One region of the Micromonospora sp. CA-246542 genome, then DNA from elsewhere that is predicted to be linked to it. Evidence: riboswitches for the same ligand, from Rfam matches in the RefSeq annotation. Region 1 holds a riboswitch; each other region holds the start of a gene.
What was found. A riboswitch is a leader RNA that binds a small molecule or an ion and turns the genes downstream of it on or off. The one in region 1 is predicted to bind cyclic di-AMP.
Positions count from the first base shown of each region.

Region 2: it holds a riboswitch for cyclic di-AMP, as region 1 does, so the genes downstream of both, ACQP0N_RS11015 (C39 family peptidase) here and ACQP0N_RS00445 (NlpC/P60 family protein) in region 1, are expected to answer to the same signal.
Region 3: it holds a riboswitch for cyclic di-AMP, as region 1 does, so the genes downstream of both, ACQP0N_RS14295 (transglycosylase family protein) here and ACQP0N_RS00445 (NlpC/P60 family protein) in region 1, are expected to answer to the same signal.
Region 4: it holds a riboswitch for cyclic di-AMP, as region 1 does, so the genes downstream of both, ACQP0N_RS02920 (coiled-coil domain-containing protein) here and ACQP0N_RS00445 (NlpC/P60 family protein) in region 1, are expected to answer to the same signal.

Region 1 covers NZ_CP192040.1:90,833-93,022, forward strand. The annotation lists gene ACQP0N_RS00440 (N-acetylmuramoyl-L-alanine amidase) at 1-671, opposite strand, end outside; cyclic di-AMP (ydaO/yuaA leader) riboswitch at 908-1,043, shown strand; gene ACQP0N_RS00445 (NlpC/P60 family protein) at 1,056-2,096, shown strand; gene dcd (dCTP deaminase) at 2,156-2,190, opposite strand, start outside.
Region 2 covers NZ_CP192040.1:2,349,458-2,351,647, forward strand. The annotation lists gene ACQP0N_RS11010 (hypothetical protein) at 1-98, shown strand, start outside; cyclic di-AMP (ydaO/yuaA leader) riboswitch at 384-524, shown strand; gene ACQP0N_RS11015 (C39 family peptidase) at 757-1,605, shown strand; gene ACQP0N_RS11020 (alpha/beta fold hydrolase) at 1,740-2,190, shown strand, end outside.
Region 3 covers NZ_CP192040.1:3,063,696-3,065,885, forward strand. The annotation lists gene ACQP0N_RS14285 (peptidase inhibitor family I36 protein) at 1-104, shown strand, start outside; gene ACQP0N_RS14290 (peptidoglycan-binding domain-containing protein) at 213-701, opposite strand; cyclic di-AMP (ydaO/yuaA leader) riboswitch at 972-1,140, shown strand; gene ACQP0N_RS14295 (transglycosylase family protein) at 1,140-1,808, shown strand; gene ACQP0N_RS14300 (hypothetical protein) at 1,884-2,190, opposite strand, start outside.
Region 4 covers NZ_CP192040.1:600,330-602,519, reverse strand. The annotation lists partial or broken gene ACQP0N_RS02925 (YibE/F family protein) at 1-953, shown strand, start outside; cyclic di-AMP (ydaO/yuaA leader) riboswitch at 1,120-1,250, shown strand; gene ACQP0N_RS02920 (coiled-coil domain-containing protein) at 1,255-2,190, shown strand, end outside.

The DNA of each region.
Region 1 (2,190 bases):
GCCCGGGCCGGCAGCGTGACCCGCTGGCCGTCGTCGGTCACCCGCGTCTCGCCGGCGCCGATCGTGGTGAAGACCTCGTCGGCGAAGGCTGCCGCGGCATCGGCGCTGTCCGCGCCGGCATAGCGGGCCACCGCGCCGTACCAGGTGGCCGGGTCGGTGCCGACTCCGACCGGGGCGCCGACCTCCCGTTGGTACGCGGCCAGCAGCGCCGCCCCACCCCGGAGGTTCGTCGTCGGGTCGGTACGCAGCGCCTCGGTGGTGGCGCCGGTGAGCGCGGCGGCGGCGTCCACGGTCTGCAGCGCGGCGCTGGGCGGCGCGTCCCCGGCGGCGGGCGCCGGTGCGAGAGCACGACGGGACTCGTCGCCGCGCGGATCCTCTCCCGGGGCGTCGTGGTGACCGCGCCCGGGTAGGGCGGCCACGTGCCGGGCATCGGTCAGGTGCATCGGGCCGTAGCCGCCGCTGGTGCTCGGCGTGCCGGCGTTGCTGTCCCAGCGGGACTCCAGGTAGGAGACGCCGAGCAGTACGTCGATGGGCACGCCGTACTCGGTCGCTGCGGCGGCGTACTGCTGCTGGCGGTCGGCGGCGGGGGCCGCGGTGGCCGGGCCGGCGGGCAACGGTACGGCCGCCGTGGCGGTGACGAGCGCGACGGCGAGCAGGGTCGGACGTTTCATCGAACCCCCTACATGTGAACTGGTGTCGGTTGCGGTCACCTTCGCCCTGCCCGGGAGTCCGCGTCAATACCTTTCCATGTTTCGAAACGTGCGGTAAGAAATCTTCACATCGGTTCGATGGCCCGCTGCAATCAGTACGGAGTGTCACGGCCGCACGGGTTGCGGATCGGTAACGGCCGTCTCTACTCTGGTCATTCGTCGGCCCGGTAGCAGGTCTGCCCACCCCGGGCGGTAACGGACCGACACCGCCGAGTCGCTCGCGAGCGAGCCGGGGACCCAGGTTCCTCGGGGTGAATCCGCAGTTCCTGCGGTAGGGCGCCCACTTCCCGCCCGAACCCGTCAGCTAACCCGGTAGGCGGTCAGGAAGAAGGAGTACGGAACCCGGTGGCCCTCCAAGCCCCGCGGCCGTCGTTCGGACGGTCGGCTCCGGCCGACCCGCCGTCGACCGTGCCGCGTCCACGCTGGTCCCGCTTCACCACCGTTCTCGCCGCCCTGGTCGGCGTCGCCGTCGTCCTGACCGGCAGCGCCACGGTGGCCCACGCCGATCCGTCCGTCGCCGAGATCGAACGCCAGATCGACGACGACTGGAACAAGCTCGAACCGATCATCGAGCGGCACAACGCCACCCGTGCCGACCTGGCCCTCAAGCGCAAGCAGGCCGACGCGCTCGCCGCCCGCATCGCGCCGCTGGAGCGCCAGGTCGACGCCGCGATGGACAAGGTCAGCGCGCTGGCCGTCCGCGCGTACATGGGTGAGAACCTGTCGACCGTCAACACGATGCTCGGCAGCCGGTCGCCCAGCGAGATGGTCGGTCAGCTCGAAATGCTCGACCGCTTCGCCCACAACCAGCAGGAGGACGTCCGCCAGGTCGCCGACCTGCGCAACGAACTGGCCCGGCAGAAGGCGCCGCTGGACGAGATGGTGGTCCAGCTGACCCGCACCGAGGCCCAGTTGGCGGCAAAGAAGAAGCAGATCAACGAGGAGATCGACCGGCTGCAGAAGCTGCGCCTCAAGGTGTACGGCAGCGGCGGCGGCGGTCCGCTGCGTCCCGCGCCCTGCCCGGCCAGCTACCCGGGTGGCGGTGCCGGTATCGCGGTCAAGTTCGCCTGCGCCCAGATCGGCAAGCCGTACGTGTGGGGCGCCGAGGGGCCGAACTCGTACGACTGCTCCGGGCTGATGCTGGCCGCCTGGGCGAAGGCCGGTGTGTCGCTGCCGCACAACGCCGCCGCGCAGAGCCGGGTGACCAAGAACGTCAGCAAGGGCGACCTGCGCCCCGGTGACCTGGTCTTCTACTACAGCGACATCCACCACGTCGGGATGTACGTCGGCAACGGCTGGGTGGTGCACGCCTCCCAGGCCGGTGTGCCCGTCAAGATGAAGAAGGTCGACGACGGGCCCATCCACAGCTACGGCCGCCCCGGCTGACCGAAGCGGGACGCAGTCAGGCCCGTCGCGATCCGCTCGCGGCGGGCCTGAGTCGTCTCCTAACGGGTCGGCCAGGCGCGCCAGTTCTGCCAGG
Region 2 (2,190 bases), 2.3 Mb from region 1:
TCCGGTCGCGGCCGAGCCCGGCGTTCTCCCGGCGCACCGCGACGCGGCCGTCGCGTACGGCCCTCGTGGCACGCTGGCGTCCGGCCCGGGCCGGTTGAGCCCGATCTGTTATGTGAGGCGGGTCACCGGCAGCGGAAATCGGGCGGCGGGCATCATCGGCGGCCATTGCGCCCGCGATTGTGGCCGCGTTGTCGGCCACCTGTCCGGTTGTCGCCCACGGGTGCCGGCGGAACCCGTTGTCCCATCGAGTCACGTCAGCGGCAAAACGTGCAGAAATTGCTGGGCCAATCGATGTTTACGCAGGTGGGCGCGGCTTGGCAGAGTGCGCACCGGCCAGTACTGTCGTCCCGTCCGGTGCGGTTACCGATCGCAGGAGGCGACGCCGTGCCGACCCGCTCAATCGTGATCAACGAACCGGGGACCCACAGTAAGTCCGGGGTGAATCCGCGAGCCACGGCCCGCGGTAGGGCGATCTTCCCGCCCGAATCCGTCAGCTAACCCGGTAGGCGGTGACGGAAGGAGTTCCATCCTCGTGCAGCACCCCTCGACCCCCTTGTTGTTCCTCCGCCTCCACGGCGACGCGGTGTCCCCGCTCATCCGCCTCGTGACGGTGAGCTGACCCCCCGGGTCACCGCACTTCCCGCCCGGCGCGCCGGGCGTTCCCCTGAGCGGCTCATCATCCGCGGGCCACCGCCCGCGCGCTGACGCCTGCCCGGATGCCGGTCGGGCCCCGGTGTGCCGCTCTCCCTGTGAACCGTGGAGGACCTCGTGAAGCACACCCTGAAGCGCCAGCTCCGTCGCCTCGCGACCGAGCGCCCGTACCAGATCGTCGCCGCCTCCGCCGCGGCCCTCGCGATCGCCACCACCGCCGGCGCCCTGGTCGCCGGCGCCGACGACGCCCCGGCCGGCTCGCGCACCCCGACCACGGTCGCCGAGATGCGCAGTGACACCGTCGCCTCCCGTGGCGAACTCCGGTCCGCGGCCCCGTCGGCGAGCGTCGCACCGAGCACCGCCGCCCCGGCCACCAGCGCCGCGTCCCCCGTCGCGAAGGCCACGAGCAACCCGGACGTCACCCGGAAGCCGACGCCGCCGAAGCCGCCCGCGAAGAAGGTGCTCGACTACGACTACGAGGCGCAGAACACCTACTACAACTGCGGCCCGGCGGCCACCCGCAACGCGCTCAGCGCCAGCGGCATCGACCGCACCCAGGAGGAGCTCGGCGCCGAGCTGGGCACCACCGAGATGGGCACCAACTCGGCCGAGGACACCACCCGGGTGCTCAACGCCGAGGTGAAGGGCTCCCCGTACCGCACCCGCATGTTCGCGGGCACGCCCAGCCCGGCCCAGATGGACCGTCTTCAGGCCGACGTCGTCAAGGCCATCACCGATGGCCGGGGCGTGGTGGCCAACGTCGCCGGCGACGCCATCGACACCGAGGGCGGCTACCACTCCTACGGCGGTGGGCACTACATCGCCGTCGTCGGCTACAAGGACAACGGCCGTACCGTGCGGATCGCCGACTCGGCGAACGCCGCCGACCCGGCCTACTGGATCACCACGATCGACCTGGCGAACTGGATCGCCACCCGGGGTTACTCCGCCTGACCAACGCGCGACACCCCACGACGCCGCGGGCGCCGTCTCCCACGAGGGGCCGGCGCCCGCGGCGTTCCCGGGTCGGGGCGCGACGCGGGTGAACGGCTCTCGTACCGGGCCGCGAACCGTGGGAGACTGCGGCCGTGGTGGATGAATCGGGTGGTCAAGCCGACCGTGAGCCGATCCTGTTGCTGCTGCACGGCATGGGGGCGACGGGTGACGTGTGGCTGCCCTGGGCGCCACTCCTGGAGCACCACTGGCCCGGCCGATGGCTGGCGCCCGATCTCGCCGGTCACGGTTGGTCGGCGCCGCTGTCGTCGTACTCCTTCGAGGGTTTCGCCCAGCGGGTCGCCCAGGGCCTGGCCTCCGACGACCGTATCGTCGTGCTCGGGCACTCGCTCGGTGGCGTGGTCGGCCTGGCGCTGGCGGCCCGCGCCGCCGGCCTGCCGGTGGACGCGGTGGTGGGCTTGGGCATCAAGGCCGTCTGGGCGCCGGCCGAGCTGGCCCGCGCTGCGGACCTCGCCGCCCGCCCGGTGGGCTGGTTCACCAGCCGCACCGAGGCCGCCCGCCGGTATCTGCGGGTCGCCGGCCTCA
Region 3 (2,190 bases), 3.0 Mb from region 1:
TCGGTTACCAGCACGCCTACGGCTACCGGGCGAACCTGGCGTACGACTCGGCGGCGATCGGGGGGACCTGGAACCAGCGGATCGAGGCGGTCCGGGTCTGCTGATCCGCGAGCGTCGCCGGGCAGGGGGGCAGCCGGCGACGCCGCACCGGGGAGGGGCCGCCACGGCGCCGGCCGGAGTCCACGGGGACTCCGGCCGGCGCTGTACGGCGGTCAGCCCGGGTAGTAGCAGACGTTGGGAATGACCGGTCCACCGTTGACCCCGAAGATCGCGAACCCCATGTACGCGCGGGTCTGCGGGCCGTACTCGCCGTCCTCGGCGATGTTCGCGTACACGATGTCCTCATTGATCTTGTGCTGGGCGTACCGGACGGCGTCCCGGGTCTTCGGACCGTAGTTGCCGTCGAGGGTGAGCGACCGCGCGTAGCAGTTGTTCAGCGCCTCCTGGAGCACCAGCACCGCGGAGCCCGAGTGGCCGTAGGTGAGGTAGCAGTGCTTGTTTCCGGTCTGCCAGCCGACGGTGGGCACGTGCATGTCCGCGCCACCCGGGTAGCCGCCGACCCGGTAGAAGGTCAGGCTGGTGCACGGGCTGGACGCCTGTGCGGCGGTCGGCGCGGCCAGGGTCAGGCCGGTGCCGGCCAGTAGGGCTACGAGGGTGAACGCGGCGCGGCGACGGCCGTTGCGACGCTGCTGGAGCGGCATGATCTCCTCCTGGGGTGTCGTTTCCGGGACGGACCCGGTGTGCTCCAGAGCATCGCGACCGCCTGTCTACGGTTTCCTGTCCGAACGTCAATTCACCGTGGCAGCAGACCCTGATCGGAAACGGTCCATGATGGCCGCTGCACAGGTGCAGGTCGTCCGCAACCGCTGGCCGGAGCGCCCCGCGTGAGCCGGTGAACAACTTCACAAGCGTTGGGCGACCGTCACCCACCGTGCCTACCGTCGGTCGGGTCCACCACCGTGGACGCCGCGACCGGCAACGCCAAATCCTGCCCCCGGTCGTCGGAAACAGAACCCGGGCAGGAGCGGGGGACCCAACGTTCCTCGGTGCATGTCACCTCGGGGTGAAGCCGCCAGCGCGCGGCCGGGCTCCTCGGCCCGAACCCGACAGCTCACCTCGCCGGCGTGGAGGAACGATCCATGACGTCTACGTACACCCCCCGTCATCGACGGGTCACCACCCGCCGCGTCGCCGTCGGTACCCTGGCCGTCGGCGCGGTCACCGGCGCCGTCGCCCTCTTCGGCCCGGCGGCCCCGGCCCAGGCCGGTGTCAACTGGGACGCGATCGCCCAGTGCGAGTCCGGCGGCAACTGGAAAATCAATACCGGGAACGGCTACTACGGCGGGTTGCAGTTCTCCCAGGGCACCTGGGCCGGCTACGGCGGCACGAAGTACGCCGCCCGCGCCGACCTGGCCAGCCGTGGCGAGCAGATCGCGATCGCCGAGAAGGTGCTCGACGGGCAGGGCATCGGCGCGTGGCCGACCTGCGGCCGCAAGGGCGGCTCGTCCGGCGGTACCTCGACGAAGTCCACCGCGAAGTCCCCGACGAAGTCGACCTCCAAGTCGTCGACGTCCACCTCCGGCAAGGAGCGGCCGTCCCGCGGCGACCAGCCGGCCACCCGTGGTCACGAGCGGACCGCCCCGGCGGCCAGCGGCGACACGTACGTGGTCGCGCCGGGGGACACCCTGTCGGAGATCGCCGAGCGGCACCCCCGCAGCGGCGGCTGGCAGGCCCTGTACGAGCGCAACCGTCAGCTGATCGGCGCGGACCCGGGCCTAATCTTCCCGGGGCAGCGGCTCGCTCTCTGACGTACCCACAGGCGAACGCTCGGCCGGGTCACCGGCCGAGCGTTCGTTCGTCTGGCGCTGTCCTCGCGGGACGGGTCACGCCGCCGAGGCGGCCGACCTCGCCTCGCGGCGGGCCATCACGTCGCCGTTCCAGCCCCAGCGCTGCGCCGGCGCGGCGGGCTCGGCCGGCCAGCCGGTGCCGCGCCCGCCACCGTCGATGGCCGTCTCGACCGAGTCGGAGGTGCTGCGGGCAAGTCGCAACGACTGCTCGGCGGTCGTACGCGCCGCACACGGCCAGGACTGGCCGGCGCACTGGAGGTTGCGGCAGTGACCCTCGTCGTCGGCCTCGTGGGCCTCGAGCACGTCGACCGCGAGCTGCCAGAGCAGCGGGTCGGTCACGTCG
Region 4 (2,190 bases), 510 kb from region 1:
AACATCGCCGAGCACCAACGCGGGACGCCGCTGGTGTGGCTCGTGGTGGTCTTCGCCGCCGCCATCGTCGCGTTCGGCCGGTGGCGGGGCCTGGCCGCGCTCGCCGGCCTGGCCGCCAGCTTCGCCATCCTGCTCACCTTCGTGTTACCGGCCATCGGCGCGGGCCGGTCACCGCTGCTGGTGGCGGTGGTCGGCGCGGCCCTGATCATGTTCGTGGTGCTCTACCTGACACACGGAGTGACCGCGCAGACCTCCGTCGCGGTCCTCGGCACCCTGGGCAGTCTGGTGCTCACCGGTGTCCTCGCGACCATCGCCACGGCCGCCACCCAGCTCACCGGCTTCGGCAGCGAGGACGCCACCACGCTCTCGATGTTCCAGGCGGATGTGGACCTGCGCGGCCTGCTGCTCGCCGGGATCATCATCGGCTCACTCGGGGTACTCGACGACGTGACCGTCACCCAGGCCGCCACCGTCACCGAGCTGGCGAACGCCAACCCCGGGCTGAGTCGACGACAGCTCTACCGGGCCGCCACCCGGGTCGGCCGGGCCCACATCGCCTCCACGGTCAACACCATCGTCCTGGCGTACGCGGGCGCGTCACTGCCGCTGCTGCTCCTGCTCACCGCCGATTCGCGCCCCATCGGGCAGATCCTGACCAGCGAGTTCCTCGCCCAGGAGATCGTCCGCAGCGCGGTCGCCACGCTCGGCCTGATCGCCGCCGTACCCCTCACCACCGGGCTGGCCGCCGTGGTGACCGCGGCCGGGTCGACGGCCACGCCCGGCGCGGACCCCCGCCACCGCGCCCCCGCGCGGACCGCGCGGAGGCGCTCGCCGCTCTCAGTTCCCCGCCGGCGGGGAGGGCCGACCGGCCCGATCCACAGCGGAACGCACCCCCATCCACCGCCACCACCGGGTGGCCAGAGCCGAACAGGAGCACGGATACGGCATGGTGACACTCCTCAGCGTGACCGGATCGGGCACCCGCCCTGAGAACCGCGTCACTGGTCACTCAACGCCATGGCGAAATGACGCTTTTAGTCGGCATCAGGACGTAGCTCAGGCGGTGGACTCTCGGGTAACCTCGCTGCCGGTCACCGACGAAGGCGCGCAGCGGCGCCTGCGGTGCCACCGCCCAATCGCCAACCGGCGAGCCGGGGACCCAGGCACCTGGGGTGAATCCGCGACAGCGGTAGGGGCCACTTCCGCCCCGAACCCGTCAGCTAACCCGGTCGGCGGTCGACGGAAGGGAAGATTGTGACGGCACCCCTACGCCGCTGGTTGACACCCGTGGTGGCCGTGTTCGCTGCGCTGACCGTGCTCGCCGGGCCCCTCCCGGCCCACGCCGCCCCGACGACCCCCACACCGTCCGGGCACGAGGAGGACGGCGACGAGCCCAAGCTGCTCACCGACGTCATCGAGCAGACCAACCGGGACTACGTGGCGGCCAAGTCCAAACTGGACAAGTCCAAGAAGCGGCAGCTCGAACTGGCGGCCGAGGTCGACCGGGCGAAGGCCGACCTGGCCGCGCTGGCCCCGCAGGTCGCGCAGATCGCCGCTCAGTCGTACCGGACCGGACGGGTCGGCGCGATCGCGATGCTGCTGGAGGCCGACGCCCCGGACTCGTTCGTCCAGCGGGCCGCGGCGCTCGACGAGATGAACATGGTCAACGAGAAGAAGCTCGCCGAGGTCAACGCCGTGAAGTCCCGCGCCGAGCAGGCCAAGCTGTTGCTCGACGCGGAGGTACGGGAGCAGCAGAAGCAGACCGCGCTGATGGCGAAGGACAAGCGCGACGCGGACAAGGCGCTCGCGCTGGTCGGCGGCAAGGGCTTCACCGGCGGCCTGGTGGACGCCACCTCTCCGGTCGCCCGGATCGGCCCGGGTCGCACCGCCGACGGCGACTGGAAGGCGCAGTCGTGCAGCGAGAAGGACCCGACCACCTCCGGCTGCGTCACGCCGCGCACGCTGCACGCGTACAAGGAGGTCAAGCGGGCCGGATTCAACCGGTTCGTGGGCTGCCACCGCAACGGCGGACCGTACGAGCACCCGAAGGGCCGCGCCTGTGACTGGTCGTTGCAGAAGAGCGGCTTCAGCCCGTGGCACAACGACGACACCCGGATGTACGGCAACAACGTGGCCGCGTTCCTCATCCGCAACGCCGACCGGCTCGGCATCTACTACGTGATCTGGAAC